Regions from separate parts of the Pseudanabaena sp. CCNP1317 genome, predicted to be linked through region 1. Evidence: riboswitches for the same ligand, from Rfam matches in the RefSeq annotation. Region 1 holds a riboswitch; each other region holds the start of a gene.

Evidence for each region. A riboswitch is a leader RNA that binds a small molecule or an ion and turns the genes downstream of it on or off. The one in region 1 is predicted to bind cobalamin.
Region 2: it holds a riboswitch for cobalamin, as region 1 does, so the genes downstream of both, VB775_RS13380 (HupE/UreJ family protein) here and VB775_RS00360 (DUF1636 domain-containing protein) in region 1, are expected to answer to the same signal.
Region 3: it holds a riboswitch for cobalamin, as region 1 does, so the genes downstream of both, VB775_RS12255 (CbtB domain-containing protein) here and VB775_RS00360 (DUF1636 domain-containing protein) in region 1, are expected to answer to the same signal.

Annotation. Positions count from the first base shown of each region.
Region 1 covers NZ_JAYGIF010000001.1:84,398-95,483, forward strand. Annotated here, with positions in the region: gene VB775_RS00340 (5-(carboxyamino)imidazole ribonucleotide synthase) at 1-640, opposite strand, end outside; gene VB775_RS00345 (efflux RND transporter permease subunit) at 1,193-4,294, opposite strand; gene VB775_RS00350 (efflux RND transporter periplasmic adaptor subunit) at 4,443-5,771, opposite strand; gene VB775_RS00355 (PadR family transcriptional regulator) at 6,166-6,699, shown strand; cobalamin riboswitch at 6,832-7,004, shown strand; gene VB775_RS00360 (DUF1636 domain-containing protein) at 7,308-7,673, shown strand; gene VB775_RS00365 (TonB-dependent receptor) at 7,907-10,042, shown strand; gene VB775_RS00370 ((2Fe-2S) ferredoxin domain-containing protein) at 10,106-10,972, shown strand.
Region 2 covers NZ_JAYGIF010000061.1:9,864-20,949, forward strand. Annotated here, with positions in the region: gene VB775_RS13365 (metallophosphoesterase family protein) at 1-176, opposite strand, end outside; gene mutS (DNA mismatch repair protein MutS) at 408-3,095, shown strand; gene VB775_RS13375 (late competence development ComFB family protein) at 3,555-4,814, shown strand; cobalamin riboswitch at 5,059-5,281, shown strand; gene VB775_RS13380 (HupE/UreJ family protein) at 5,304-5,978, shown strand; gene cobW (cobalamin biosynthesis protein CobW) at 6,069-7,109, shown strand; gene cobG (precorrin-3B synthase) at 7,237-8,715, shown strand; gene gyrB (DNA topoisomerase (ATP-hydrolyzing) subunit B) at 9,030-11,086, opposite strand, start outside.
Region 3 covers NZ_JAYGIF010000058.1:17,003-28,088, forward strand. Annotated here, with positions in the region: gene VB775_RS12230 (ArsR/SmtB family transcription factor) at 114-503, shown strand; gene VB775_RS12235 (heavy metal translocating P-type ATPase) at 574-2,538, shown strand; gene VB775_RS12240 (tetratricopeptide repeat protein) at 2,552-3,622, shown strand; gene VB775_RS12245 (vitamin K epoxide reductase family protein) at 3,655-4,695, shown strand; gene lgt (prolipoprotein diacylglyceryl transferase) at 4,771-5,628, shown strand; cobalamin riboswitch at 5,772-5,918, shown strand; gene VB775_RS12255 (CbtB domain-containing protein) at 5,943-6,131, shown strand; gene VB775_RS12260 (hypothetical protein) at 6,166-7,350, shown strand; gene VB775_RS12265 (YnfA family protein) at 7,612-7,935, opposite strand; gene VB775_RS12270 (multicopper oxidase domain-containing protein) at 8,038-9,135, shown strand; gene VB775_RS12275 (ZIP family metal transporter) at 9,132-10,307, shown strand; gene rppB (two-component system sensor histidine kinase RppB) at 10,255-11,086, opposite strand, start outside.

The DNA.
Region 1 (11,086 bases):
GCAGAGTTTCGACAACGGGATAAATGGCTATTTCCCCTGATTCTGATCGTGCGGCAATGACAGCAAGTTCTCGCTCAAAGGGAATGAAGGCTTCAGCGATCGCAGGGGCTTGATGCATACTTTCCCAAGCCGATCGCATTTCACTTTCATCGGCAATTACCCAAGTACCTTTGCCGTCATAGCCATGTCTTCTCGCTTTGAGTACTAAAGGATAACTCAATTTTTCAGCTGCCGTTAAAAGGTCGAATATTGTATCAACAGCATAAAATTCGGGCGTGGGAATATGATGCTCGCGAAAATGTTGACGTTGATTTAGCTTATCGACAGAGATCGCCAAGGTTTCTAATTTTGGTAAAAACAATAAGCTGCGATCGCCAGTACGATCAGTCAGCTTTTGTAAAGCAACCAGATCGACAAATTCATTCTCAAAGGTAATCGCTTGGCAATGATCGGCAAGCTGGGCGGTAGCACTAGCATCAGCAACTTTTCCGTAAATCACGCGATCGGCTACGGTTACGGCTGAGTCATCAGGACTTGCTGCTTGTACGGTTAGCTCAATGTCGAGATGCTTGGCAGCGATCGCCATCATCCAAGCTAGTTGCCCACCTCCAATCACCCCGATTTTTTGTCGAGTAATCACTTCAAAATCCCTAAATCAATGTTCGTATGACAGATAGCTCTATATACCAAAACATAAAATGGCTACACTATTTTAACTTCAGTTCGATATAGCCATTTGCGGCGTGCTTTGCACACCGCAAATGGCTATATCGAACTGAAGTTATTTTATGTTTTTAAGAGTGTATTTGAGAAGTCTCCTACTTAGCATAAATTTCTGCTTTTACCCCCCTTAATCCCCGCTTTACAAGGGGAGAAACTTAAATTCTCTCCCTTTACAAGGGGGAGTTAGAGGGGGTAAAAACTTCTCCAACATGCTCTAAAAACCTTGCTGAGTTTGGCTTTTGTGCTTTTAAAAACCTTACTGGATTTGGTTTTTAATTCACAAAAGTATGAAAACACTTTCATGAATTGGTATTAATTTTAGCTTTATCCCAATTCACGAAAGTACCGTCACACTTTTGTGCGGCAATTCTCATCATAAAAATCACTTTTTAGAAAGCCCATCGTGGTCGAATAAGCGTCAAGACAAAGCAAGAAAACATACCAACTGCTCACCATTTTGCATCAATGATTATCCACGATTATCCACAAACAGTAGATAGGTACAGGGAACAAAGTAGAGCGCCAACATCGTTGCGCCAAATACACCACCTGCAATGACCACTGAGAGGGGAGGCCAAAAGCCTCCTCCCGATAGAATCAAGGGTAAAAAGCCTGCCGTCGTGGTGAAGGTGGTGGTGAGAACATGGCGAGTGGTGTGGAGAATCACCTCGATCATGGCTTGGCGATCGCCTGTTTGTGCTTTGAGATCGGTTTTAAGCGCAGTCAGCACGGTAATAGAATCATTCACCGCTACACCGACTAGTCCAACAGTGCCAATGATCGGGTTGAAGCCAAAGGGATAGTTAAATAGCCAGAGGGAGAGTCCACCTAATCCCACGGAGAGAATTGCGACAATGCCAATAAATCCAGCTAAGGCAAAGGAATCCATCGATAAAACTAACGTAACCACAAGGGCGATTCCTAAAATGATGCCATAGCCTAACAGTCCGCCTGTGGCGCTTGTACGTTCGGCTTCTTCGCCACCAAATTCTAAGCTATAGCCCTGTGGCAGTTGAAACTGCTTGGCTAATATGGGACGAAACTCGGCTAGAGCTTGACTAGGGATGGTTCCTGCTGTGAGGTAGCCTTCGACGGTGCTGACTCGCCGCCCATTTTTACGGGTGATCGCCGCATTTTTAGCTTCGAGGGTGAGGGTGCTGATGGACTCTAGGGGAATATAGCCGTTGCGATCGCTGGGCAGAATACTGGTCGATTGCAGTTGATTGAGATCAGCCCGTTCGCGATCGCTAAACCTGACGCGCACAGGAATTTCTTCCGTATCTTCGAGAATTGTGCCGCCACGAATGCCCTCGGTGGCACTGTTTAACTGTTGAGCGATGTCGCGGCGACTCAGACCCCGCGATCGCGCTTCGGGTTCGTCAACCTGTAAGGCGAGTTGGGGAAAGCGATCGGTCAGGCGAGTTCGCACATGGGTAATTGATGGTAACTGTACCAATAGCGATCGCAATTGCTCACTAATATTTTGCAGAACATCAACATCATTGCCATAAACCTGCAATTCAATCGGGGCTTCAAAAGGCGGTCCTTGCTCAAATTGACGCACCAATACCCGCGCCGCAGGATAGGCGGCATCCATTTCTATTTGGATATCATGAATTAGTTTGTTAGAGGCAACACCTTGAGTTTGTAAAATCGCATTGGCAAAGCTGCTGTCATTCTCACGATTTGTGATTTGGTTGTAGTAAACCTTGGGAGCGCTCCGCCCTAGCATCCAATGCACCTGCTGAATCTCTGGATGAGTCCGTAACTGCTTTTCCACATCTTGAGTCAGCTTTTGAATTTGGTTGAGAGAACTGGCGGCGGGCATCTCTAGCTCTAGGGTAAGCTGTTCGCGATCGGCAGGTGGGAAAAACTGTAAGCTGAGGGTACTCATTAGCCCAAAGCCGATGCAGGAAGGAATCAGGGTAAGCGCGATCGCCTTTTTAGGATGGCTCAGTGCCCAGCTTAGCGATCGCTGATACCATCGAGTTAAGCCTTGATTGGCGAATCCTGTCTGTAACCATCGACGATTACCAATCGCCTGATAAATGATGCCACTGCTGGTAAAAGTGCGTTGATGACTCCAGCGATAGACAATGGCGGCGATCGCTGGGGTAATCGTCAGAGCAACCACGAGGGAAGCCATAACTGCCAAAATCACATTCAGTCCAATTGTCCCCACAAATTCGCCCACAGCCCCCGAAAGTAATGCGATCGGTGCGAATGAGAAGACAGTAGTTAATGTGCCACCCAAAAGTGGCGCTCGCAAATACTGCACTGTATCGAGAATTGCGGCTTCAAGGGGCATTCCTTGCTTGATTCGCATATTCATTTCATCGACTAAAATAATCGCGTTATCAATGAGAATGCCTAAAGCGACAATTAGCCCTGTAATCGACATTTGGTGTAAGGGAATGCCCAAAATGCCCATACCAATTAAGGCGATCGCCACACAAAGGGGCAATGTAATTTGCACGACGATCGCCTGTTGCCAACCCATCATCAAGATGCAGATTAGAAAGAGAATCAGCGCACCTGATAGCAGATTACTAATTAAATTATTTAATCTTGCTGTCACATAGCGACTTTGATCAAAGACAACTTCTAAACTGAGTCCCTTTGGCAAATCCGCTTGAAATTCTCTAAGAACTTTTTGAGCATCGACTGACCAGCGATCGAGGCGATATTGGGGCTGTACATAGACTCCAATCATGATCGCAGGTTTGCCTTTAGCGATCGCCAATTCTGTGGGCGGCATGGCAATCCCTTTACTGACAGTCGCGATATCACCCAATAGGCGAAAATCACGATTAGATTGACAGGATGGGCATCGGATCGGAATCTGTTGCAGACGGCTCAATGTGTCGAGTTCACCCTTAACTTCATACAGTAAATTATTCTCACCCCGAAACTGTCCTGCGGAGGTTTTGGCATCGCTTTGTTGGATTTGGTTAGCGAGTTCGGCGGTGGTAATGCCCAAACTAGCGAGATTACTGGTATTCACTTCTACAGCAATCTCTTCATCGGGTGCACCAAAAATTTTGGCTTCATCGGTTCCTGATATTGCCTTAAGCGAAGTTTCTAACACTTCGGCTCTACGTCGCAAAATCGCATAGTTGGGCGGACTATCCTGATCCCAATTAATGGAAGTTAACAATGCGTAGCCACGCACTTCACCCTCATCTAGTTCTGGTTCCGTTGCTTCGGCGGGGAGAGTAGCGCGGACATCACGCAATTTATCGCGCACTCGAGACCAAACTAGAGGCACTTGACTTCTACTAACACTATCCAAAAGATCGACAGAAATCGCTGATACTCCTGTCCTTGAAGTTGATTCATAGGTCTTAATTTCAGAGATTTCGGCAATCTTCTCTTCGATGGGATCGGTAACTAAGGTTTCAGTACGCTCGGCAGTGCCACCTGGGAGGAATGTGGTAATCAGCGCGAAACGGGATGTCAGTTCAGGATCTTCTAATCGCGGTAAAGATTCATAGTTGACGGTTCCCCAAGCAACGATCAAAAAGATGACCAAGGCTAATAGGCGGAGATTACGAAAGAATAGTTGTGCCATAGTTTGCCTAACCTAGCGGCTGTAAGTTTGTCTAAATTAAGCCCTCACCCCTAGCCCCTCTCCCAAAAGGGGAGAGGGGAACAAGAAATAGTTTTACTCCCCCTCTCCCTTGATGGGAGAGGGGGCTGGGGGGTGAGGGTTTTACGTTTTATTTAGTTACCGTTTGTCCATTAACTAAGCGCTGTGTACCACTGCTGACAACTTCTTCACTGGCAGAAATAGTACCTCTGACGAGAACGCGATCGCCTTCTGTATGTAGAACTTCCACATCGCGTTTTTCTACTCGATAGGCATCACCATCGCGGGCGATCGCAAAACATGACCACAAACCACGCTCACCCCTAGAGAGCGCCGTAGTTGGCAACCAAAACCCCTGTATCTGCTCAGTTTGTGATACTTTCAGGCGGGCAATTTCGCCCGATTTGGGCATCGCAAAATTAGCGGTATTGGCACTTGCTTTCTTCGCCCCTTGATTGGAACCTTGACTAGAACTTTGCAATTTCAAAACCACTGTACTAGTTCGGGTTTGCAAATTAGTTTCAGGCTTAATGGCGATCACGGTCGCGGCATAAGTGCGATCGCCAATCTCCACAGTTTGACTACTGCCCACTCTCAGAGTCGCCGCCACTGCAAAAGGTACACCGATTTCCAGTTCTGGATTTACCGCTTCCACTAGCCGCACGATCGCTTGTCCTGCCTGTGCGACGCTGCCTTCATCAAGATTGCGCTCACCGATGACACCCCGAAAGGGAGCCGTTAAATTACTCTTGGCGATCGTGATTTCTAAATCCAGAATACTAGCTTCGATCTGAGCCACCGCCGCCGCTTGAGCATTGATTTGTTCAATTCTCGCGCCATTTTGGACTTCTTCCAATTGACTTTGCGCCGCCGCTAAGCGATCCGCCAAGGCATCACGATTAAAAGCAACTTCTTCAAACTGCTCTTTGCTCACTGCCCCTTCTTGATATAACGATTCTCGGCGTTGGCTCCGCGTATTGGCTAGGCGCAATTGATTTTCTAAATCAGAAACCTGCGATCGCGCCGATGCAATTACTTCTTGCCGCGAACCATTCTGTAATTCCTGTAATTGCGCTAAAGCTCGTAATCTCTGCGCCTCTAATTGCGATAATTGTGCTTGTAGATTTTGCGTATCTAATCTGGCAATTACGGCTCCCGCTTCAACAATCTGTCCGCGATCATACAAAACTTCAATTACTTTGCCTGCACGCTCAAATCCCAGATCAGTGCGTCTTGTTGCTACGACTTCGCCTGTGTAATAGCGCGTGATGTTGTAGGAATTCACAGGTGCAAGCTTAACGGTAGATACAGTCAGGGGTTTCGTTAGCGCAGGCTGTTCTGAAAGCACAAAACGTTGATAAAGAATAACTCCTGTACCTACTACAACTAAACCGCTCGCAACAATGCCAATCCAAGAGTTGCGCTGCCAACCGATGCTGCTGATTTTCTCTGTATTCATAATCTGCTATGTGTAATTTGCTCTGCGGCGGTTGTGAGGGATAATCTGCTAAAACATCCCTAAAACTCAACGTGATTATTAAAAACCAGATCTAAAACCTGTGGCGCACGCGCAGCGTGCGCCACAGGTTTTAGGGTTTTATATTTAATTGCGCTAAGTTACTTAAGAAACCATTTAAGAATTACTTTCTGCGGGCAAAAGCTCTAAGAGATCCCCCTCCAGCCCCCCTTTTTAAGGGGGGCTGGAGGGGATCTAGACAATTCTTAAATTGTTTCTAATGTAATTAATTACAAAAACTAGATAGCCATATAAAACCAACTTTATAAAATCAGTTTTATACAACAAGTTGTATATGTCAAGTAAAATTTAATAAATTCAAATAAAACTAAAACCTATGTCCCTATCCCATGCGATCGCCACCATCTTGCTTCAGTCTCCCCATACTGGCTATGACCTCAGCAAAGAATTTGACGAAAAAGTAAGTTGCTATTGGCAAGCCACATCGCAGCAGATTTATCGCGAACTAGCAAAAATGCAAGAAAAAGGTTTAGTTGAAATGGAAAATATCCCTCAGTTAAATCGACCCGATAAAAAAATGTACTCCCTTACGGAAGCTGGCAAACAGGATTTAATCAATTGGATTATGGAACCATCAGAACCTACTTCTGTTCGAGAAGGATTATTAGTAAAAGTCCGTAGTGGGTTTATTGTTCCTGAAGAGATTCTCATTAATGAAATTAAAAGACGTAAACAAATCCATCAACAAAAGCTCAATTATTATTACTCCATTGAACCAGAATTTGGCGATACAACAAATTTGGCGCGTCCACAACGACATCTCTATTTAACCCTGCGTTGCGGAATTCGCTACGAGACAATGTGGGTTGAATGGTGTGATGAGGCGATCGCGCAGTTACAGCAAAAATAAAAAGGACAAAGGGTTCTGTAATTTAAGATTTTTGATGGCGAGGCGAAGCCTCACTACCAAAAATTGGTAGCTTCGTTTAATTTTCTGCGGCAATTCTGATGGGTCATTTGCTATGTTGCAATCATACTGATATAGTTCAGTACATTGTTTGGTTCTAGTGAGGAGCAGTCACTAGAGGAAACGGGGAAAGTTCGGTGTAAATCCGACGCTGTACCGCAACTGTGATGAAAGTTGATTGATCATTAATTGATCTTTCTTAACAAGCTTTTCGAGTCAGGATGCCCACCAAACAACTCTTGTAAACCTATATCCCATCTGCGAGTTACAGAATGAGTGATTCTATCAAAGCTTTGCCGTGGCAAGCTAGACAGCTTGTCATATTCACATCTTTATATGACCATTGGGCAAACTATTCACTAATTTGTCTTTTTTTGCATTCGCAGCGATCTATCTCAAATCAAAGTTAAGAGAGCTTTTGCCAACTTTTCTGAGATTCTTTATATCTATTCCATTCCAAATATTTGGCTAGTTTCTCATTGGAAAAATTTGAGAAATACAGAAATCACTGAATTTTTTTGTGCGAAATAAGTAAACACGAGATAGACAGAATGACTCAACATAAACTCTTTGTTTGTACCCTTTGCCGTTTTTCCAATACCCAAAAGGAATATGAAGGCTTGAGAGGTGGACAGCATCTTTTTAATGCTCTCAGCGAGAATCTGGCAGGACTAGGCGATCGCTTACAAGTTGAGCCTGTGAAGTGTATGGCAGCTTGCGATCGCGCCTGTGCGGTTGCCTTTACAGGAGCGAATAAGCATACGTTTATTTTTAGCGATCTGCACCCGTTAGAGGCGGCAACTGATGTATCGCAATTTTGCCAACAATATTTAGAGCATCCCACGGGAGCCGTTCCCTACCAAGAGCGTCCAGAGGCGATCAAGCGCAAACTTTTTGTGGTACTACCGCCTTCATAGATTTTCCCACAACGGTTACAGAGCTTTGCACTCAAATCTCCTGTGATTCGATCGATAGGTAATTAGGGTTGACACAATTACCACCTATATGTAAATGTTAAATTATGAGAATGATTATCATTCTTGATTTTGTTTATGCAAAAACTCTAAAAATTTGACTTCAAGTAATTTAACAATCCCCTCATTCAGAGACTCCATTTAAAACTTTTGTAATAAACCTAGGGATTCTATTAATGACTAGAAGGAACGGCTTCACCCATAAATTATTAAGTCAATTATCAAGCCAATTCACAAAATATTTTCTTGTCCAATCTTTTCAAATTGTTGGATTGTCTTGGATGCTGCTGGGGCTTTCGATAATGGTGATCCCTGTAGCGATCGCGGTGGAAGATGAGGAGCCTGAAATTGACATTACCGTAACTGGCAAAATCCTCAATCGCCCCGTCACTTCCACTCAACGTCGTGATGCAACCTTGCAGGATGGCACTCGTCCTGCCTACACGATCAATCGCCAAGAGATCGAACAACAGGGTGCAAGAACTGCCAAAGAAGCCTTGAAATTTCTGCCCAGTATTCTTGGTGGCGGCACTGTTGGCACAGAATTCAATGCCCTTAGTGGTCAATTTATTCGGGGTTCCAATACCAATCAAGTTTTGATTTTGATCGATGGTCGCCCCGTGAATAATGTTGGTGGTGGTGGCTTTGACCTATCAGAAATTCCCGCCAGTATTATCGAACGGATTGAAGTCATCCCAGGCGGTGGTTCGACTCTCTATGGTTCCGATGCGATCGGTGGGATTATTAACATCATTACTACCCGCCCAACGGAAAAATTTACGGCTAATGCCAAGGTGGAATTAGGAAGTTATGGCTTAAATGAGCAGTCATTACAACTGAGTCAGCGTGTCGGTGAATTTAGTTATTTAGTGGGATTTTCACGCACACAGGCTCAAAATAACTATCCTTTTAGCATTCCTGAAGTCGGCTTTAGTGGTGTCAGAACGAATAATGACGCGATCGCTAATAACACGAACATCAAATTAGAATATCAGCCCAGCGATCGCACAAAACTCTCATTCACAGGCTTCTATCTTGCTAAAAATCAGGGAACCCCTGGGGGTGTGCCAATTGCCAATCCCTTGTTTGGGCAAGGATTTTTTAATAGTCTCACCGATAATAATCGCAAATTTACCGATCAGGTATTTCTTGATTTAGGATTGGAACAGAAGTTAGGTGAAGGGGATGACTCGCTATTGTTGGTGAGAGCTTTTAGCGATCGCTTAAATACGCGCTTTGACAACCGCACCACCGCCGCTAATACCCTTGTTGGCAATCCTCCCGTTCTGACAAATACGCCACGAACTCCACAGCGATTTGAAACCCGTCAAAATAGCCTCGGTTTTCAAATTCAGCACAATTGGAAATTTGCGCCCACACAGATCCTCACCTATGGCTTTGACTATCGCTCCACCAATGCGATTAGTGAAACCACAAACCTTGCTACCAACGTGCTTACCCCTAGTTATAATGCCAATATTTCCCAAGGGGCTGTGTTTGCTCAATATAGCAACGATTTAACGGATAGATTGAATATTACCGCAGGACTGCGGCAAGAGTTCAGCAGCTTAGTAAATGGTTCGGCAACCACGCCATCGGTAGGAATTAAATATGCGCTCACTGATTCCACAACTGTTAGGGCAAACTATATCCGCAACTTCCGCACCCCCACAATCGCCAATTTATTTAATGCCAACCCCACGAATATCGGCAATCCTAACCTCTTACCTGAAACTGGCGACAGTTATGACATCGGCATCGATCAAAAGTTAGGCGATATTGGTTTGTTTCGGCTGACCGCTTTCTCCAATAACATTTCTAATCTGATTGCTTTCCAAAGAATTGCGCCGCCCGTCAATGGCATCTCTGGCACTTTCCAGAATCTCGGTCAGGTGGTGACAAATGGACTGGAAGCATCATTAAATCTGCAAATTGTTCCCAACTTTTTCCTTGCTGCCAACTACACGCTCAATGATCCGCGCATCATCTCCAGTGTCAACGCAGGGGAAAATGGCAAGGAACTCCGCTTTGCAGGGGCAAATAAACTGAATATTGGGCTGTCCTACGAAAATCCGCAGGGATGGTATGCAGGATTATTCATGAATTCCCTTAGTGGTTTTCCCACTGATAACCTGAATACCGAATTTCTGTCTGGACAGACCACCTTCGACCTGCGACTTCGCGCTCCCATCACCGCCCAAATATCTGCGACCCTTGGTATTGAGAATATCTTCGACCAACGCTTTCAGCTATTTGCAGGTTTTCCCGACGGTGGGCGCACGATTCGCGGCAGTTTAAGTTTTCAGTTTTAACCGATCAACAGATTAGGGCAGCGCTTCGCGCCGCCCTAATCCTCATTAAATTAATAAACAACTATGAACACCTTCTCCCGCCTTGTCACTCCCCTTAATCTCACCGAAATTGAACCCTTACCCAATGGCGGTCAAATTGAATATGAATTTTTTCCCACCGATCTTGATGTAACGGCTCCCTTGCTGCATCATCTCTGTCAAGAGCGTTGGCAGGACATTGGCATTGGTCACATGGTGGATGGCAGCGTCTTGGAATTGGAATTTAATGCTCCACCGAAAATCTTTAAACTCTATGATGGCTATCTGACCGTAGTGACGGAAGGATGGCATTTACATCTCTGCATCGCTGAAAATATTGGTGGTCCCGATCGCCGCACACCAATTGAGCAGATCCAAAGCCGTCTGGTCAGCCGCGCTGCCCTCTATCGCCGCCTTAATCCTGAAGGAGAACCACGCAGTTGGGGAATTCAGTTCTGGAATGGCGCAGGGGTGAAGATGATGACTTTCTTTTTACCTAATCCCTTTATTGGTGACAATGAGGATCTGCTCTCAGAGCGCAAGCCAAACTTGGAAAAGTTGAAGTTGTATGAGGAGCTAAGGGAAACTTACATTTTAGGGGCAAAGGAACTCCCTTACGATCGCAATCCCCTTAATAAGAAATATATTTCGGTATGCCGATCTAGTCGTTGTCTGCCATCACGCAACTATCAGCCCATCTACGAGGCTTTACAATCAGCCGTCAAGGAGGCAAATTTGGAAGATGTGGAAGTTTGCGTTTCTGGCTGTTTGGAGGTTTGCAAAATGGGACCTGTGGTTTTCTATTCAGGCGATCGCACTTGGTACAGCCGAGTAACTCCTGAAACTGCGAAACAAATCGTACAGGAGCATCTAGTCGCAGGTCAGCCAGTAGCTAAGCACGTTTATCCCTAGTTCTAATTGAAAATTGACTAGATCCCCCTCAATCCCCCTTATAAAGGGGGAGGAAGATAATTCTCCCCCCTTTTTTCAAGGGGTGCTGGGGGGTATCTTTTCTAAATCTAAATC
Region 2 (11,086 bases), on a different contig from region 1:
AGATCCCCTGGTAAAAGTAGAAAGTCTAAGTCTAGGTTAGCCAGTTGCGACAGCACTTCTTCAAAGGCGGAGATGCTGTACTCAACGAGGTGAAATCGCGCAGGATGTTGCCAAATCGTATGGGGCAATGCGATATGCAAATCGGAGGCGATCGCAAATTTAAACTTAAGTGCCACCTAGATCCAAACCATGAGTAATTACCCTTTGATTATAGAGTATAGCTAGATATAGGCGATCGCAAGATCGCCGTTATATAGCTTTCACCATTTGTATTAGAGACGAGTTGCGGCGCGAAGCGCCGCAACTCGTCTTTTGGGTTTGCGTCTTAACAAGACTGGCGACAGCTATACAAAGACAAAATGCCGTTTACAATGGTTTGGTTACATTGTTTCAAGATCCAAATTTGAATGGCTGAACTAGCTCTATCGTCGGCTCTAGTTAATCGTGCTGCCCTCACACCAATGATGCTGCACTATATCGAAATGAAGGAGCAATATCCCCATGCGGTGATGTTGTATCGATTGGGAGATTTCTTTGAAGCATTTTTTGAGGATGCAGAACTAATTTCGCGGGAATTGGAATTAGTGCTAACGGGGCGTGATGGTGGTAAAGCGATCGGGCGCATCGCCATGGCAGGAATTCCGCACCATGCCCTCGATCGCTATGCTAATCAGTTAGTTGAAAAAGGCTACTCGATCGCCGTTTGCGATCAGATGGAAGCAGCTTCAGAGGCACAAGGTCTAGTAAGGCGCGAAGTTACAAGGGTAATTACCCCCGGAACCGTGATCGAAGAGGGAATGCTGGCGGCGAAAAAAAATAATTTTTTGGTGGCGATCGCTAATGGGGGCGAAAATTGGGGCTTAGCCTATACCGATATTTCCACAGGTGAGTTTTCGGTCACCCAGTTAAATAGCACTGAACATTTAATTCAAGAATTATTACGTTTACAACCTGCGGAAGTTCTTATTCCCATTGATGTTCCTAATCCACAATTGTTTCGTGGTTATAAGGCGGAGAAAACGCAAGCTTTTTGGGAAGGAATTTCCCAAACAAAACAATCGAGTTTACCTGAACCCTATAACGCCTTACCTGAAAGCTTTTGCTACACGCCGCGATCGCAATCTGCCTTTGCCTTAGCTGAAGCCAAACAGAGAATTCTCGATACCTTTAGAGTGCGATCGCTTGAGGGCTTTGGCTGTAAGTCTTTACCTCTAGCAATTAGAGCCGCAGGAGGGATTTTAGAATATCTGGAATCCACTCAAAAAAGCGTAAAAATGCCATTGCAAGGGATTTCCACCTATGCGATCGCTGATTACTTAATTCTGGATAATCAAACACGCCGCAATCTCGAAATTACGCAAACCGTGCGTGACGGCACTTACTATAGTTCACTCCTATGGGCGCTAGACAAAACCACCACGGGCATGGGTAGCCGAGCCTTGCGCCGTTGGCTATTGCAACCACTTAAAGATATCAACGCGATCAATGAACGTCTCGATACAATTACAGAACTCCTAAAGCAACATTCTCTACGCAAGAACTTAAGAAGTTGTCTGAGTCAAATCTATGACATCGAGCGTTTATGTAGTCGAATTGGTGCAGGTACAGCAAATGGACGCGATTTAATTGCTGTCGCAGTATCACTAGAAAGAATGCGTGATGTTGCGGATGTGGTGGCGAGATCCAATTCTCGATATTTAAAAGCTTTGCAGTCCGTACCATCGGAACTATTACAACTGGGGGATCAATTACAAAGAACTCTCGTTGAAGAACCGCCAATTTACATTACCGAAGGAAATATTATTCGTTCAGGAGTCAATGAACAACTTGATCGCCTGCGCCAACAAAGTCGCGATGATGTGGAATGGTTAGCAACTTTTGAGAAGCAGGAAAAGGAACGCACTGGTATTAATACGCTCAAAGTTGGCTTTAATAAAGCTTTTGGCTATTACATCAGTATCTCTCGTGGCAAGAGTGAACAAGCTCCTGCTGATTACATCCGTAAGCAAACCCTGACTAATGAAGAGCGTTATATTACACCTGAACTAAAAGAGCGCGAAACAAGGATTCTTAATTCCGATAGTGAATTGAAGCAATTGGAATATGATCTGTTTGTGGAGTTAAGGTTACTCACCGCTAAACATATTGAACCAATGCGAACCCTCGCCGCCGCCCTCGCTGCTGCCGATGTGTTGTGTAGTCTCGCTGAAGTTGCTGTGACCTATAACTATTGTCGTCCCCAAATTACCAGCGATCGCGCGATCGCTATTCACAACGGTCGTCATCCCGTAGTTGAGCAGTCCCTTCCCGCAGGTTTCTTTGTTCCTAATTCTACCTATTTAGGTCATGAAGTCCAGAATCCAGACTGCCCAGATTTAATCGTCTTAACAGGGCCAAACATGAGCGGCAAAAGTATCTATTTGCGGCAAGTGGGACTAATTCAATTAATGGCGCAAGTAGGCAGTTTTGTCCCTGCGGAATCCGCAACGTTAGGTGTATGCGATCGCATATTTACCCGTGTCGGTGCAGTGGATGATCTTGCCACAGGTCAATCCACTTTCATGGTGGAAATGAATGAAACCGCAAATATTCTCAATCATGCAAAGGATCATTCATTGGTATTACTCGATGAAATTGGGCGCGGTACTTCCACCTTTGATGGCATGGCGATCGCTTGGTCAGTCGCTGAATATATCGCCAATAAGATCAAAGCACGCGGTATTTTTGCTACCCATTACCATGAACTCAATGAACTCGCGAGTCTGCTTCCCAATGTTGCCAATTTCCAAGTTACGGTCAAAGAACTAGAAGATGAAATCATTTTCTTACATCAAGTCCAAGAAGGCGGCGCAGATCGTTCCTATGGTATTGAGGTGGGGCGTTTAGCAGGGTTGCCTGCGAGTGTGATTAGTCGTGCTAAGCAAGTTTTAGAACAAATTGCTAAAAATAGTCACATTGCTACGGGCTTGAGATCAGGTGGATCGACTAAAGCAAATAGTCAATCAGGCGATCGCTCACCAAAGTCTTCATTAAAATTGGCTAAAGATTTACCCCAAGAAGCGCAAATGACAATTTTTGATACTCATTCTCCATAGACTAAATATGATAGTTTGAGTAAGATTCATCCATCTCTACTTTTCGAGACTTTTAAAGTTTGCTATAAATTGCTATAAATTTGGGCAAGTTAGTATTAGATATATTTTAATAGCTCAGTTTAATTGTCTTAAAAAAATCATTTAAATCAACATATAGCGCTTTTCAAGTAAGCGAGGTAAACAGGTTTGTTTCCCCGCCGAAGGTGGGGAAACAAACCCGTACTTCACTAGACTTAATAAACGCTATGTAAAACATAATAAATGACTAATTACAGTAATTTCTGCTGAAGGAATGGATATATTTTGTTGAAAGTATCTCTTTTGTAGTACGTTCAATAAAATCTAATTATTGATCCGATCATAAATTACTATAAATTATTCATCAATTTGATACTGACTTGATACTGACATTAATATTTATACAGGCTATCAAACGTAAAATTTCTAGCAGCAAAACCTATGACTAGCCTCAAAAATGTCCTTGAGGAGATCGTTGTCGTAGAGGTGCAAGAACAACTCAAGCACCTCAGCCCCACCGCCCGCGAAGCAATTAGCATTAGCGAGGTAGCAGCCTTTGCCCTCAATCGCTTGCCAGTACTCTATGCAAGTACGAGTCGAGGATGGCTGCAACAGCGCAAACGCGCCTACAACGAACTACAGCAGCAGACTGTTAGCGCAGTACAGCAAGCCCTGCTGGGCGTAAAGCGTGATCCTTTGCGGAAATCAACCAAAATTGAGGCTAGTAAAGTTGAAACCCCTGCCCATATTCTGGCAAAGCTACAAAAACTTTTTAGCAAGTCTTCTTTGCAATGGCAGGGTGTCCCACAAGCTTTTCAGGAAGCACTCACATTAGTTAGTCACACACCAGAATATGCGAGTCTAAGTATTAACGATCGCCATCGATTACGAGAAATTAAGGGCTATTTACAGCGTAAAGAATCCCATCAGACTGATCTCCAGTCTTGGCAAAACAACGTAGAATTACCCAATCCTGAACTAAAATCCTATATTCTTTCCGCTTCTTATTTCCTAATCAATGTTTTAGAAGATTTAGTAAAACAAGAAGTAAAAAGTCAATTGACCCACATGGCAAATGTTATGCCACGAAAAGTGGGAATTGATGATGTATGTGCATACGTACTAAATCGTCTACCCGCTTTGTATGCTACCTCTGAACAAGGTGTAATCTGGCAAACTAAAAAGGTTAAAGAGCAGCTATCTAGTCAGATTGAATCAACTGTGATTCAGTCACTCATGACTTTAGGAAAAACCCCTCGTCGTCTCGCCGATCCGATTCCATTACTCAAGTTTGAAGAAGAATGTGAACAAGCTATTAGTGAACTACGTTTAATTTTTCAAAGGGAAGATATTACATGGCGGAATATCGCAAACCTAGCGGAATATGCGATCGATCATGAGAGGCAGGGAATGACTTATTGGCGACAACAATGGCGAATGTTGGGTCAAATTTATAGTGAAATGTATTTACGTCCGGGGGATGCTGAGCTATCTCTTAGCCATAATTCAGAGGGAGAGGTCTTAATAGTACGCGCACATACTAAAGAAGCTTTTGGTTGGCTAGCAGATAACCCAAAAAACTTGGGTGTCAGTACTTTACGCCTTTTCCCTGCGGTTGCTGAGATTGAGCTTTATGGTTTTTTCTTAGATTTTTCGATTAATTACACCCGCGAAGAAATGGCTGCTGATGGAATTATATAAATTGTTAAATTGTGCGTTCTTCATCATACGTAATACCAATTCATAGCAAAACACAAAATGGCGTAGCTATTTTGTGTTTTGCTATGAATTGGGTTTTGTTTTTAATTCACGAAAGTGTAGCAACACTTTTGTGAATTGGTATAAATCTGTGAAGATTTGTTCGTAAGGTATACGACTTATTGTAGAGTCATAGGGCTGTTCTAGCTTTAACGGGGATCAGCCGTTAAAAAAGTGAAATTAAGTAGATTATTTGTATTTGCTTAGTTTTAATCATGGGGAAAGTTTGGTGAAAGTCCAACGCTGTACCGCAACTGTAAAGGTACTTAAGGGGTTTTGAAATTAGCTAACGCTAATTTCAAAACCAGACAACAAATTCTAAATATGTTGTTTTTAAGTTGATTTTCCCTTCAGGAAAATCAACTCAGGTACTTAAAGTCAGGATGCCCGCTAGAACTAGTTTAATTTGTCCATATCTGCGAGTTACAGAGTATGAATTTATCTAAAATTTTTGCCTCAGTTCAAGCTAAAGCATTAGCGATCGCCTTTGGTTTTAGCTTTTTAGTATTTGCTAGCCCTGCATCAGCGCACCATCCGATGGGCGGACGAGTTCCTAGCAACTTTTTTGAGGGCTTCATGTCAGGATTGGCTCACCCTGTAATTGGGCTTGACCACCTTGCTTTTATTGTGGCTGTAGGTTTATTTGCAGCAGTCAAGCCTCAAGGTTTCTTAATTCCCCTATTCTTTGTTTTATCGGCAATGCTTGGTACTGGACTGCACCTCATGGGTGTTAATTTGCCCGTAGTCGAGCTAGTGGTTCCAGCTTCGATTTTGCTATTTGGCGTTTTTCTAACCACCAAAAATAGCCCTAATGCATTAGTGATGATTGCTTTATCCGCAGTCTCAGGGCTATTTCATGGTCATGCCTATGGGGAAGCAATTTTTGGCGCACAGACTACCGCTTTAGTTTCCTATTTAGTTGGGTTTACCTTAATTCAACTAGTTATTTCGGGTTCCGCTTTTTTGGTTGGTCAGAAAGTCCTCAAAGGTGATTTCTCTCAAGTATCACCTAGCCTCAAATCAGCAGGTCTAGTCATTTGCGGAATTGGAGCTACATTTTTAGCCTCGAATATTTCTGCTCTACTGCTCCCTGTGCCTAAGGGTTAGATTATTTTGCGAAGTAGGGGCAATTCGTGAATTGCCCCTACTTCGCAATCTATAAAAATGTGGGCTTTTTAAAATTCTTAGAGACAAATTATGGCAGCGAAAATACCTGTAACTGTGATTACTGGCTTTTTAGGTAGTGGCAAAACTACCCTCATTCGAGAGCAGTTACAAAATAATCAAGGTCGGCGCATTGCTGTACTGGTGAATGAATTTGGCGAGATCGGCATTGATGGTGATTTGCTGCGTTCTTGTCGCGTTTGCGATGAAGATGGCACAGAGGTTACACCGAATATTGTGGAATTGACCAATGGCTGTCTTTGCTGCACCGTGCAGGAAGAGTTTCTGCCAACGATGCAGGAACTATTGAAAAGACGCGATCGCATTGATTGTATTCTCATCGAAACATCTGGTTTAGCATTACCCAAACCCTTAATCCAAGCCTTCCGTTGGCAAGAGATTCGTAATGGTGCAACGGTTGATGGTGTGATCGCCGTTGTGGATTGCGAGGCAGTTGCTAGTGGCAAATTGGTAGGCGATCTGGATGCGCTCAATGCTCAACGTCAGGAAGATCCCAATCTTGATCATGAAACTCCCATTGAAGAACTATTTGAAGATCAGTTAGCCTGTGCCGATTTGGTTTTATTAACGAAAACTGATTTGGTGGATGCTGACGCTCAAAATAAAGTCCATTCATGGCTCAAGCAAGAATTGCGCGATGGCGTTAAGGTAATTGCTTGTGATGAAGGCAAAATTAGCTCTGAGATTCTATTGGGCTTCAATGCTGCGGTTGAGGATAATCTCGATTCTCGTCCTAGCCATCATGACCATGAAGAAGAACATGAGCATGATGATGATATTAATTCGATTAATATCGTGACCGATCGCGCCTTTGAGCCGACTCAGTTATTAACATCGCTAAAACAAGCGATTGCCGATCAGGAAATCTATCGCATTAAGGGATTTGTCAATGTCCCGAATAAGCCGATGCGAATGGTGTTGCAAGGCGTAGGCGATCGCCTTGAGACTTCCTATGATCGCCTATGGGCTAGTGATGAAACTCGCCAAACCCGTTTGGTATTTATCGGTCAATCTTTAGAGCGATCGCAAATTGAAGCGGCGCTAAGTTTATAAGACCCTCACCCCCCTGCCCCCTCTCCCATTGGGAGAGGGGGAGAAATAGCTTTTCATGTTCCCCTCTCCCATTGGGAGAGGGGCTAGGGGTGAGGGCGACATCTATATTTTTTTGGAATATTCTCAATTGCAATCTACTACAGCTATTTGTCCCAGTCTCTTTAATGCCACCACTGCTCAAGATGGCATTCTTTCGCGTATCCGTTTACCTGCGGGATTAATTACTTCTACTCAGTGCGAAGCGCTACTACAGGTAGTCAATCAATTTGGTAATGACGAAATCCAAATTACTAATCGTGCAAATCTGCAAATCCGCACTAGTCAAGCTTTGCCCGAAGAAGTGCTACTAGATTTTCAAGATTATGGACTTGCTTCTAGCACCCAAAGCACCGACGGCTTGCGGAATATGATGGCTAGTCCTAGCGCTGGGATTGATGCTCACGCAAAAATCAATACAATTCCATTGGTTAAAGCATGGAATTTCTATCTATTACAGCATCCCGAACTAGCGATTCTTTCTAATAAATTTAGTATTTGTTTTGATGGTGGTGAAGCGATTAGGGTTAGCGATCTCCCTAATGATATTTGTTTGGTAGCGGTTGAAATTGATCAAGAGATTTATTTTGATTTGCTTTTAGGATTAGGCGATCGCGGCGATTCGCCAGCATCAGTGAATGTGTTAATCCCTGAAAACCAAGTCTTAGAAGTTCTTGCGGCACTAACAGAAGTTTATCGAGAATATACGCAGCAACAGCTAGAGCAGAAAACACATTCGCGATCGCGTCCTCCGAGATTACGAGAATTGCTGCATGATTGGGGCGTGGAAAAGTATCTTGATCTAGTTGAAGAGAAACTAAGATCCCCCCTACCCCCCTTGGGAAGGGGGGCTTTAGAAGTTCCCCTTCCCAAGGGGGATGCCGAAGGCAGGGGGATCACACCTCTAAACGAAGCAATAAGTTCCCACTTAGAGAGAGAGTCTTTTCAACATTTGGGAATTCATTCTCAAAAACAATCGGGGCTTTTCTATATTGGTGTGGTTGTTCCATTGGGAAGGTTAACTTCTCAGCAACTCACTGGTCTAAGTAATCTTGCTAAACAATATGGTGGTGGAGCTTTGCGGTTAACGCCTTGGCAAAATCTGCTGATTACGGATATTGCGGAAGCTGATCTTGAGCAGGTAACGCAGGAGATCTTGAATTTAGGCTTATATATTTCGGCTCATCATCCCTATGCTGCGATCGCTGCTTGTTCTGGTTATAAAGGATGTAAATCTGCTCATACTGATACCCAGTCAGATGCTAAGAAGATTGCCACTTATCTAGAAAGCTGTATGCAACTTGATCAACCGATCAATATCCATGTTTCAGGCTGTGAAAAGTCTTGCGCTCAGCACCATCCCAGTGATATTGCTGTGGTTGGAATGGGCGGAACTAATACAGAGACTTATAGAGTTTATGTAGGTGATGGTGATTCTAATTTTGGTAGAGAAGTATATGCGGAATATCCTGCTGACAAATTACCTGAGTTAGTAGAACAGCTATTGCGGAACTATCAAACTCAGCGTCAAAATTCTACACAAACTTTTAGAGGATTTATCAATCACTGATGTTATACCAAAACACAAAATGGCGTAGCCATTTTGTGTTTTTAAAACCCTTACTGGGTTTGGTTTTTAATTCACAAAAGTGTTGCCACACTTTCGTGAATTGGTATTACGTGGATAGAATTCCTACGATCATCTAAGTCTAGGGCTGGCACGGGGGCACAGCCCCTACAAAAATCTAAATTATTGGAGTAGGGGCAATCCCCCCGTGGTTGCCCTGCTTCGCTATTAGCTAGCAGCAAGAGGTTCATTATCTGAGTTCCACGTAACATCAGTCAATCAATAAAAAAGGCGGCGCATTGCGCCGCCTTTTTTATTTAGATATCCAAGTCCGCAAGTCCTAGTTTGGAACCATAGGTTTCAATAAACTCACGGCGTGGCGCAACTTTATCACCCATCAAAATCGTGAAGATGCGATCGGCTTCGGCAGCATCTTCGATGGTGAGACGTTTGAGCGATCGCGTGGCTGGGTTCATTGTCGTTTCCCATAGCTGTTGAGGCATCATTTCGCCTAAACCTTTAAAGCGCTGAATGTTGTAATTCGCATTGGGTGGGAAGGTGGCAATTAATTTCTGTAAGTCGTTATCGCTATAGCAGTACTGAGCGGTTTTACCACGCTCTAATTTATATAGTGGAGGACATCCAATATAGATAAAGCCGCGATCAAGCAATTCTCGCTGATAGCGATAGAAGAATGTCAGCAACAATGTCCGAATGTGCGCTCCGTCAACGTCCGCATCAGCAAGGAGGATGATTTTGTGGTAGCGCAGTTGGGACTCATTAAAGTCTTCACCTTTAATCCCCAACCCGCAACCTGTAATCAGGGCTTGGATTTCATTGTTTTTATAAATCTTGCTGTCATCGGCTCTCTCAATGTTGAGAACTTTACCACGCAATGGAAGAATTGCCTGATAGTGGCGATCGCGTCCTTGCTTAGCGCTGTTATGTACAAATACACCACTAGCAAGCGCAAAGTTGTGAGTGTTTGGCACTTCGATGTCATAAACATCAATGCGCTCGGTTAGATTCTCAATCTTGACAATGCGGTGATTGTAATTAGCAACCGCCTCAATCGCAAGTTCAGAATTACCTTCAAAATAGCGATCGCAGAATGTCTCAAATTTCAGAAGAGATTTATCGCGGGTATCAATCCGATGAGCACGATAGGCATCTAAATCAAGACAACCATTCTCAATTGCAACTTGCTTAAGGGCAGCTAAGGTTTTGCGGTAGTAGGTTTGTTGCAAGGCAGCTTTACGTTTCGCCCTAAAGCTATCTGTCCATTGCTCTTGAGTTTTTACACGCCGCCAATCGATCAAATCGCTATCTTGCCATTGTTGTTGGGCAATTTCTGATAAACGTTGTTTTGCTTCAGGATTTTGGGCGAAAAATTCTTTTGTTCTTGTAGATTGCTGCTGACGATGTTCAGGATTGCTCCAATATTCGCGCTGACTTTGATCTAACTGCTGGTAATTTTGTTGTTTATAATCAGGATTGCCCTCATAAAATTCACGCCACTTCGCAGTCATATAGGCTTTGTATTCAGCATCTTGCCACTGTGCTTTTGCCTGTTGCGAGAGGATTTCTCTGGTTGCAGGTTCTTGCATTCTCTGACTCATGTGATCGCGAAATTCCGCCGTAGTTTTTAATTGACGACATTTCTCGATGACTTCAGGACGATGCAAGGTTTTGGCAATGTGAACTTGATGCAATTGCAAATGCTCTAACTTTGGTAAACGTTTGAGATTAGTTGGATTGTTATTAAGTTTATTGAAATCAAGATGATGACAATGTTCTCCATCTTCGGCTTGGTAAGCACCTTGATAGCGGTTATACCAATCTGCGATCATGTGCGTGAACAACCAACCATCAGATTTGGGATTCCACACCATCTCGTAACCATCAATGGTAATACCCTTATCTGCTTTACTGGAAAGCTTGCGATAGAGCGGCATTAAAGAATCTTCAGTTGTCAGTTCAGCCGCCGCCCTGTAGGTGCGATCGCGCAGCATAAAAGGATGATCAGGCGTACAAATTAGCTGCTTACCATTATCTAAAGTGACACGAATTACCTCAGCATTTTGCTTAGTAATTCTGGCATTGATAATCCGCTCAACTCCAATCGTGCCATCGTTGCGAATCGTATAGCAGAAGTTTTGCTTGCCAGACTGTTCTTCTTCTACCAGTTGCTTGAAACTAATATTTCGTCCGTCAGCTAAGGCAACGAGCGTGTCACCCTCAAAACAGCCGCCTGCAGAATCTCCCTCAACAATGAAGATTTCGGATTCTTTGGGATCGCGAGAACTACAATCGGCAAGCTTTCCAGGTAAGGTCGAAGACTCTAGGGCGGATTTCCGACGGACTAGCTCACGGG
Region 3 (11,086 bases), on a different contig from region 1:
GCATGATGGGGATAGTGGATATGCAAGCATAGCTTAAGGACTAAATAAGGTTCAAAGTAAAAATAAGGCTCTGGTAAGATTGAAGTTGAAAATGATTATCAATTTTTATTGCCATGCCAGCCAAGTCAAAAACACAGCCTATAAAAACTGATGATGCACCAACCTGTGAGATTCATCTGGTGCATCTAGATAAGGTGGTTGCTTGTCAGTCTGAGATATTCTCGCCCAAACAAGCACAACAGATGGCAGATTTTTTTGCAGTGTTATCCGACCCTCATCGATTGCGCCTCATCTCTGCTCTCGCAGGACAAGAACTATGTGTTTGTGATTTGGCTGTAGCCATGAAAATGAGTGATTCTGCGGTGTCTCATCAACTGCGAATTTTGCGATCGGCGAGATTAGTCACGTACCGTAAAGAAGGGCGTAATGTTTATTACAGCCTTGCAGACGAGCATATTGTCAACCTCTATCGAGAAGTTGCCGAGCATTTACAAGAAGTTTAATCCTAAAAAATTTATTGATTAAATTTACTGCTAATCTATTGAATAGTTATTCAAGTATTCAGAGGTATGTATGGCAAAAAGTTGTTGTGGTGATGATGAGCCTAAAAATTCTAAGAAGCATGATCACGACCATGATCATAGTCATGATCATGGTAATGGTGCTGATTCTTCAGGGCTTAAGGGTGAGGTAATTACAATTGCAGCGACAATTGTGCTATTTACAATTGGTCTCATTTTTGAAGAGCGATTACATGAGATGAACTATTGGGTAGTAGATCATGCGATATTCACAGTTGCCTACTTATTGAGTGGATGGAGCGTTCTTAAAGTTGCGGGAAGGAATATTTTGCGTGGTCGCTTCTTTGATGAGAATTTCTTAATGACGATCGCTACAGTAGGCGCATTTGCCATTCACAAATTGCCTGAAGCAGTTGCGGTCATGCTGTTTTACAAAATCGGTGAATTGTTTCAAGACATGGCGATCGGCAATTCACGGCGATCAATCAAATCTCTTTTAGAAGTCCGTCCCGATGTCGCTTTTCGTCAAACCGAGTCTGGTGTGGAACAAATTTCTCCAGAATCTGTATCTGTCGGTGAAGTAATCATCGTCAAAGCAGGAGAGAAAATCCCCCTTGATGGTGAAGTCATTGCAGGTAATGCTCAACTAAATACGGCGGCACTGACTGGAGAATCCGTTCCTCGTGCTGTTGGCATTGGTGATATGGTTTTATCAGGCATGATCAATGAGACTGGATACCTAACTGTGCGCGTGACTAAGGTTTATGGTGAGTCTTCAATCGCCAAGATTCTCGATTTAGTCGAAAATGCCAGTAGTCAGAAGGCGGAAACCGAGAAATTTATTACGCAGTTTGCCCGCATCTATACGCCGATTGTGGTATTCATCTCTTTAGCAGTGGCAACGATTCCACCATTAGTAATTCAAGGAGCAACTCAAGCCGAATGGTTCTATCGCGCCTTAGTTATTTTGGTGATTTCCTGTCCTTGTGGTTTGGTGATTAGTATTCCATTAGGATACTTTGGTGGTGTTGGCGGTGCAGCAAAGCGCGGTATCTTGGTTAAAGGTTCCACTTTCCTCGATACCTTAGCGGCGGTGAAAGTAGTTGCTTTTGATAAAACAGGAACTTTAACTCAAGGCAACTTTAAGGTAGCTAAGATTGCTCCTAGCAATGGATTTACAGAATCAGAACTACTAGAGATTGCCGCAAAAGTAGAAGCGAGATCGAATCATCCTGTTGCCAAATCGATTCTGGAAGCTTATGGAAAAGCTCCTGATCTGTCTGACATGGGCGAGTTTGAAGAGATTGCTGGTCATGGTGTGCGATCGCAGATTAACAATCAAACTGGCAATCAAACTGTCTTTGCGGGTAATGAACGTCTTTTACAACGCGAAAAAATTGCTTACACAATTCCTTCCAATCAAGGCACAATTGTCCATCTAGCAGTTGACCAAGTTTATGCTGGCTATATTCAGATTGCTGACGAACTCAAAGATGATGCAGATCAAGCAATTCGATCTCTAAAACAACAGGGCATTCATACGGTAATGCTCACAGGTGATCGCGACAGTGTGGCAAAGATTATTGCAGGACGTTTGGGCGTAAATAGCTACTACGCCGATCTCTTGCCTGAAGGAAAAGTTGATGTCCTCGATAAGCTCTTAAAAAATGTCAAAAAGGGAGAGAAAGTTGCTTTTGTTGGGGATGGCATCAATGATGCACCTGTTCTCGCTAGATCTGATGTGGGGATTGCGATGGGTGGATTGGGTTCTGATGCGGCGATTGAGACTGCTGATGTGGTGCTGATGACTGACGCTCCTTCTAAGGTATCGGAAGCGATCGCCATCGGACAAAAAACGCACCGTATCGTCCTCCAAAATATCTACCTAGCTATGGGTATCAAAGGATTATTCATTGTGCTTGGTTCCTTTGGTGTAGCAAATATGTGGGAAGCGATTTTCGCTGATGTTGGTATGGCTTTGTTAGCGATCGCCAATGCAACTAGAGTTCTCAAATAAATTTCATCTAATTATGTTCAAATTTACATTCATTATTTTTTCATTGTTTTTCATCTCTGGGAATACAGCAGCATTTTCCCACGTAATCTCGACATCAGATAAAACTAAGCCTAGTGTTGTAGATTTAGTCAAACATGGTAAAGAGTTATGGGATAAAAAGGATATAGCTAGTGCATTAGCTGACTATCAACTAGCCGCCACCATCGAATCTAAAAACGCCAAAATTCAAGCAAGTATTGGCTTCCTGTTTATCCAACAAAGTAAGTTCCCAGAGGCGATCGCTGCATTTCAACAAGCCATTCGTTTAGATAATAAAGATGTAAAATCTCTAATTGGTCTAGGTTTCACATACACTCAGCAGAAAAACTTTACAGAAGCATTGGGATTTTATCAGCGCGTGATAGCCATCGATCCTAAAAATATTGATGCTTATCAAAGTATTGGCTATATTTTCGATAGTCAAAATGATCTTGCAAATGCGGTTAGAGCATATCAACAACTGATTACCATTGCTCCAAATAATGTGAAAGCATATCTTGATCTAGGTCATGTTTTTGAAAAGCAGCAGAACATCCAAGCCGCTTCAGATATCTATGCCAAAGCTGTCCGCCTTGCTCCCACCAATCCAGATGTTTTATTTACTAGCGTAAGTTTAGACCGAGCAAAGATTACAACAGAAGAAGCGATCGCAAGGTATCAGCAGATTCTTAAAATTAATCCTCGTCATCTTGAAACAAATCTAATGATCGCCCAAGCTCTAACTACACAAGGCAAATTAGATGAAGCTATTGGTTTTTATAAAACTGCTGCCAAACTTAAACCCAATCCACTTATACAACAAGTAATCGCCACTTTATATATTGGGCAAAATAAACTTTCTATGGCAATCATTACCTACCGTGAAATCATCAAAAACAATCCTGAAGATGCCCTTGCCCACTTTAATATGGGTAAAATCTTGGCACAACAAAAGCGTAACCAAGAAGCTGTGCAGTCATTTCAACGAGCAGAAGAACTATATACCCGCCTAGGTGATCTTAAAGCTATAAATGAAGTCCAAGCAGCCATTAAAGATCTCAAATAGTCAATTTATCAGTCAAATCCGAATTAAAAATCATGAACGAAAATATTCCTGAAGAGACCATCTCATCCACTGCTCAAAAAGTCAAGGAACTCCGCAAGCAACAGCGATCGCATAGTTGGTTACAGCGATATCAACGCCCGATTATGGCTGGTATTTCCACGTTAGGAGTGGTTATTACTGCCTATCTAACCTTTGTTAGTTTTTCCCAATCGTCAGTGGCTTGTCCAACTAATGCCTGTGATGTTGTGCTTACCTCTCCCTATGCCAAAATTTTTGGCTTGCCACTATCTCTATTTGGTTGCTTGGGTTATGCCAGTATGATTGCTTTTGCGATCGCGCCTCTACTGGTTAAGCAAGAACAAAAAGAACTTCGTACCAAGCTAGATAACTGGACAGGATTACTACTCTTTATGGGTGGTACTGCCATGATGATATTTAGTGGTTACTTGATTTATTTGCTAGTTACTGTAATTCAAGCCGCTTGTATTTATTGCATCGCTTCTGCACTTCTATCTACTAGTTTATTTGTATTTTCTATCATCGGTCGTAAATGGGAAGATATCGGAAAATTATTCTTCACAGGTGCGCTCATCGCCACTCTCACAATTGTCGGGACATTTGTTGTTTATGGAAGTGTGAATAAACCGATCGCTAGTGTAACTCTACCCGTTGATGCTGCCACAGGAAAACAAATTGTCCAAACACCAACAGCAAGACCTAAAAAGGGAATTGGATGGGAAGTTACGACAACTTCAGGCAATGCCGAAATTGCCCTAGCTAAGCATCTCAAACAAATCGGGGCAAAGATGTATGTTCTCTATACCTGTCCGCATTGCTACAAACAAAAGCAACTTTTTGGCAAAGAAGCTTTAGCCGAATTGAACTGGATTGAGTGCCTTCCTGATGGTAAAAATGCCCAGCCTCAACTATGCGAAGCAGCTAAGATTCAGACAGTACCTACATGGGATATCAATGGCAAGTTTTATCAAGGTGAGCAAACACTTCAAAAGCTTGCTGATTTGTCAGGCTATCAAGGCGATCGTAACTTTCTTTATATGCTGCCTGATCATTAACCCTCAAAAAAGCTGTTACCAACATTTTTGTTTTTGAATAGATTCTTGTTTCAACTTCACACAACATCATTTCTAATGCTTAACTTCTTACCATTTGCATTTGAGTTTACATCTCCAGGTCCGATCGCCTTTGGAATCGGATCATTTTCGATCCGTTGGTACGGAATGCTGATTGCCTCCGCAGTTGTTATCGGCACACTATTAGCCCAAAAACTTGCAAAAAAACGTGGTATCGATCCAGATATAGTCGGCAATCTCGTAATTTGGTTGGTGGTTGGTGCTATTCCCTGCGCCCGTCTATACTATGTTTTATTTGAATGGCAGCGCTTCCAAAATCAACCTTGGTATAAGGCTTTTGCAATTTGGGAAGGCGGCATCGCGATTCATGGCGCAATCATTGGCGGTGCAATAGTCACAATTATTTTTTGCCAACGCCAAAAAATCTCAGCATGGTTAATGACAGATATTGTTATGCCTGCGCTGATTTTAGGTCAAGCAATTGGACGTTGGGGCAATTTCTTTAACTCTGAGGCTTTTGGCAGACCGACCGATCTTCCTTGGAAATTATTTATTCCCGTTGATCGCCGCCCACCAGAATTTGCAAGCGAATCATACTTTCATCCCACATTTCTGTACGAATCGCTTTGGAATGTGGGTGTGTTTGCAATCTTGATGTTTCTATTCTTCAGATTTCCCAAAATCAGAACTGGGACATTAACCATGACTTATGCGATCGCCTATAGTCTAGGGCGCTTTTGGATTGAAGGGTTGCGTACAGATAGCCTGATGGTTGGATCGCTTCGTACTGCCCAAGTCATCAGTCTTGTGGCGATCGCATTAGGTATTTTTGGTTTAGTTTGGCTATACGGATTGCGGCGGCGTTTTCCTGACACGGTTTCCCCAAAAGTTTCTCAGAAAAACAGTCACACATAAAAAATGCTGATTCTTGCATTGCGATCGCTCTAAAAAGCATTTGACTTATCAGATATTTTTTAGAGTGATCTCAACTTTAGATACACCTTAGACGCAGCATTAAGTTTTTTCCTTCCACAAGATAGTCATTACTCATGCTGGTATAGTTTGAAATGCTTATCAGTTCTAGTGAAGAACAGTCACTAGAGGAGACGGGGAAAGTTTGGTGCAAATCCAACACTGTCCCGCAACTGTAATAAAAGCAATCAGCTTTTTGAGTCAGGACACCCGCTAATGAGCAATTTCAAACTCTTATTTCATTTGCGAGGTACAAAATGAAAAATTCCGTTCAAACAATATGGTGGCGGACTGAGCAGTTCGTTATGTCAGTGCAAGTACAAGCAGTTTTATATGTTGTCTTGTGGGCGCTAATAATTTGGTCGGTTTACTTTACAACTTATCCTGCGGTGCATGACTCCGTTCATTCGCTTCGACATCACACACTTGGAGTGAGTTGTCATTAATGTTCGAGTTCAGCACTTACAGGAGTTTTTAATCGTGTTATCAAAGTTTAAATTATCAACATTTTTGATGGGCTTCACCTGCTTCATCATTATCGCAAGTACCGCATTCATTGGGGTTTCTCAATCATCCCAACCCTCTGTGCAATTAGTGACCGCGCCGCCGATCGCGCAAGTGACTCCATTAGAAGCAGAAGCCACAAAATATTTAGGTTCTGGGCAGTACGATTCACCTGTCCAGTTAAAGTTACAGGCGCGAGATGCCGCAGGTAAGTCATTACAGAATGCACAGTTTCATCTACAAATCCTCACTCCTGCACCAACACCTTGGTTTACCACAGACTTTCCAATTGTGGAGGGGACAAAACTTTTGGACATTGTTGGAGATGCTCCTACAGGTGAGTTTTTAGTCCAGCAGGTTTTTCCAATTCGTGGTGAGTATCAGTTGAAGATCAATGTCAATCCAACTGTAGCTGATGCGTTTACCCCAATTGAGCAAACCTTAAATCTCACAGTTCCTGAAAATCCCTTGAAGTTTCGCTACTTTCCTATTCTTATTGCAGTATTGTTAGCGATCGGGTTTGGTGGTGGTTGGATTATCGGTGGTGGGCAAAAGACTAAGATTCAAGCTGGAGAAATTGCCCCGCAACGAGTTCGATTACTTCTCAGTGGTGTGACTGTTTTAGCGATCGCCGCCCTGTTGTTCTTTAATATCAGTGCCGAATTAGTCAAAGCACAATCAGGCATGGAGTCAGAGACATCTACTGCTAATAATTCTGGTTTAATCGAGTCTCAAGGACTAAGACTGGAGTTAACTGGAGATAAATCCACTACGGTTGGACAGATGGCAGCTTTTCAAGCAAAAATCACTGACAGCAAAACTAATCAGCCTGTCAGTGATGTCATTGTTGCAATTAAGTCCACTCAATTAGAAAATAACTGGGTAGCTTTTGGCTATCAAGGTGTTGCCGATTCTAAGGGGTTACTGACATGGCAAGAGCAATTCTTTGATGGTGCGCCTCACAAAGTTGAAGTTAAAGTATCGCCTAGCCCAACTAGCAACCGTCAATTCCAATCATTCCAAGTGATTCAAGAAATTGATGTAGAAGGAATTGCCCCACCGATGTTAGTTCGATTTATCGGGTTATTTTACTTCACTGCTATTTTAGGATTGGGGTTGATTGGAGGATTATGGTTACAGCAGAAGTTAGAATCAATCTAAATCAAATTGTATAGCTACTGAGTATTGGCTATCATGATGTACCCCAAAAGGATAATGGCAGAGCGAAGTGTCGTCATTCTCCTTTTGCGGGTAATGTGTCATATTTGTTGGAAAGGTGATGAGAATTGAAAGCAAAACTTATGCTCCCTTCCCACTAATTATTCACTATGTAATGTGCAACTAAGAATTAGGAAAAAAGCAAGTCTTCATCCTAATTCTTAGTTGCACATTACGTTTTAATGGGTTTAATAACTGCTGTTTCTAATGTCTTGGGGCATACATGATGACCAATACCCCTAAAAAAGCGATCCAAGCACCGATTAGGTCAAATTTATCAGGGACAACCCGATCAACTAACCATCCCCAAGCGATCGATAACACAATGAAGACTCCCCCGTAGGCTGCATACACTCTGCCAAAGTTTGCAGTTTGTAGAGTGGGAAGAACAGCATATAAACACAATGCAAGCAATCCTAAAATTGCTAGCCAAATGCTTTTGCCTTCTCGTAACCATAGCCAAAACAAGTAGCCGCCGCCGATTTCACATAATCCGGCTAAGACAAATAAAAGTAGGGACTGCATCATAAATATTTTCTTTTACTCAGATTATCAACTATGATAAATCAAATAATGAAACGATTATGAAAGCTATTTATGGCTTAACCCTGCTCAACGGTAATATTTTTTATGGAACCTAATCCAATTCGACGCTCTCTCCTTGGAGCAGGCTTACTAGGGGCTGGAACTCTTTTCGGTAAGTTATTCCCTGCCAATGCGGTTGCTCAATCCCCCGACTTATCAAAGGGCAATCAGAAAGGGATGGATATGTCCCAGTCGGGCATGGTGCATGGCGGTAACATGATGGTCGGAGAGGTTGATTCGACTAAAAATGGATTTGACCCGCGCAAAATGTTAACCGATTGGGATGGGGGGAAAGTCTCGCAGTTGCCGAATGGTCAAACGTTGCGAGAATACGACATTGTTGTAAAAGAAAAAGAAATTGAAATTGCCCCAGGGGTAAAATACCCAGCTTGGACGTATAACGGGCGAGTACCTGGACCAACAATCCGAGTCACAGAGGGCGATCGCGTACGGATCAATTTTAAGAATTCTGGATCTCATCCCCACACAATTCACTTTCACGGCATTCATTCAGCGCGTCAAGATGGAATTGCGGGGACACTCGAAGCATTTCCTGAGATGGAAGTCACCTATGAGTTTGAGGCAAAACCATTTGGTTGTCATTTATATCACTGCCACTCGGTTCCATTTAAACGCCATATGCATAAAGGAATGTATGGAGCATTTATTGTTGACCCCGATCCTCAAAAGCATCTCGAACAGGAAGCGGTGGCGAAATCTCGGCAACTAGGAACGCCTGAAAATGCCAATTGGCAGGAATTGGTCATGGTGATGAATGCTTTTGACACTAATTTTGACGAGAAGAATGAAGTCTATGCGATCAATACGATTCCCTTCGAGTTTATGAAGCGTCCAATTCGGGTTGAACGCGATCGCCCAATTCGGATTTATCTGATCAATGTGGTTGAATTTGACCCGCTCAATTCTTTTCATCTCCACGCTAATTTCTTTGATTTCTACGATCACGGCACAACGCTTACCCCGACCCATCGCATAATCGATACGGTATCGATGATCCAAGCCCAGCGCGGCATTTTAGAGTTTTCTTTTAAAGACTTTGAGGCTGGAAAATATATGTTCCATGCCCATCAGTCTGAATTTCTCGAATTAGGTTGGATGTCTGCTTTTGAGGTAATGGCATGAATGAGCAAAAACTGCAAAAACAAAATACTTGGCTTTGGGTGATTCTTCCCCTAGTTTTGATTACTGCATTAATTGGTATTTTTCTAACGACAAATCCACTAGCACTGTTGAAGAGTTCTGCACCACCCGTAGAAAAACTCACCGTAGAACAGACAGTTTTAGATGAGACAGGCATTTCCCTTTCCGTTCGTGCTGATGGCTCACAACCGATGCAAATTGCTCAAGTGCAAATCGATGGAGCCTATTGGCAATTTACGCAAGATCCAGCAGGTGAGTTGCCTCGGCTTTCGAGTGCTTGGATTCGGCTGCCTTATCAATGGGTCGAAGGAGAAGCTCATCATATTAATTTGTTGACGAATACGGGCGCAGCGTTTGAGCATAAAATCGAAGTCGCGGTGCAAACTCCCATGATTTCTGGCAATCGCTTGTTGAGCTTTGCCTTATTAGGGTTGTATGTCGGTATTGTCCCTGTTGGTTTGGGAATGATGTTCTACCCAGCTTTAAAAGCGCTGAGTGGTCAGGGCATGAAATTTCTATTGGCGCTGACTCTCGGTATGTTGGGTTTCTTGTTTGTTGATACCCTTCTAGAAGCAATCGAGAAAGCAACGAAAGTCGCTACAGCTTTTTCAGGCGGTACACTGGTTTGGTTGATTACTGCGGCTAGCTTCTTAACAGTCTTTATGATTGGTAGACGAGCTGGTAAAGCTCCAGAAGGAACTAAGTTATCGACATACATGGCTTTAGGCATTGGTATTCACAATTTAGGAGAAGGCTTGGCGATCGGGGCTGCTTTTGCGGTTGGGGAAGCGGCTCTAGGATCTCTGCTTGTCATAGGTTTTACGCTCCACAATATTACTGAAGGAATTGGCATTGCAGCTCCGCTCATTGACCTGCGCCCAAAACTCAGAACTCTGATTGGTTTAGTCGCTTTAGCGGGGTTACCTGCGGTGATCGGCACTTGGATCGGAGCATTCGCGTTTATGCCGATTTTTGCCGTGCTGTTTTTGAGTATTGGAGCAGGAGCCGTGTTACAAGTAATTGTCGAGGTTGGGTCATATCTAACTCGCACTGCCCAAAAGCAGGGTGGTTCGTGGTTGTCTAAATCAAGTTTGGCTGGATTTAGTTTGGGTCTAGCCGTGATGTATGGAACAGCGCTGTTGGTGAGTGCTTAAAGCATGGTAAGTGAATCATAAATAAACTGCCCTGACTGCGATCGCTTTTGACAGTAATTTGACCTTGGTGATGATGCACGATCGCCTGAGCGATCGCCAAGCCTAAACCCGTCCCTCCCGTTTTGCGAGAACGATCGCCATCAACTCGATAGAAGCGATCAAAAATTCGATTTTGCTCAGCCTTAGGAATGCCAATCCCTGTATCTTTCACCGCGATAACAGCATTGTGGTCTTGGACTTCTAAACTGATATGCACTGATCCTTGAGCAGGACTGTACTGAATTGCATTCGCAATCAGATTTGATACCAGTCGATAAAGTTGTGATTCATTGCCAAGTACATAGATTTCCATAGAAGGAACTTGACTAGTTAAGTGAATATCCGATGCAGTAGCAAGTTCTGACATTTCTTCGGTCAAGTCGCTGACTAAATCATTCAAACAGCAGGATTGAAATTTTTTTGGAGATGAATTTTGCTCAAGACTAGACAGCAGCAGTAGGTCAGCAATTAAATTACTCAAGCGCCTTCCCTGCTTTTCTACTTTGTAGAGCATAGTTTGCGTATCTGCGAGATTAGCTTGTGGTACTCGTAAGATTGCTTCGACAGTAGCAAGGAGACTGGCGAGGGGCGATCGCAATTCATGGGCAGCATTGGCGGTGAACTGTTGCTGTTGTTGATAGGATTTGTAAATCGGTTGCATTGCTAGTTTAGATAGCCACCAACTAGAAATAGCGATTAAAATCAGCGCGATCGGCAACCCAATCGCCAAAATTATTTTG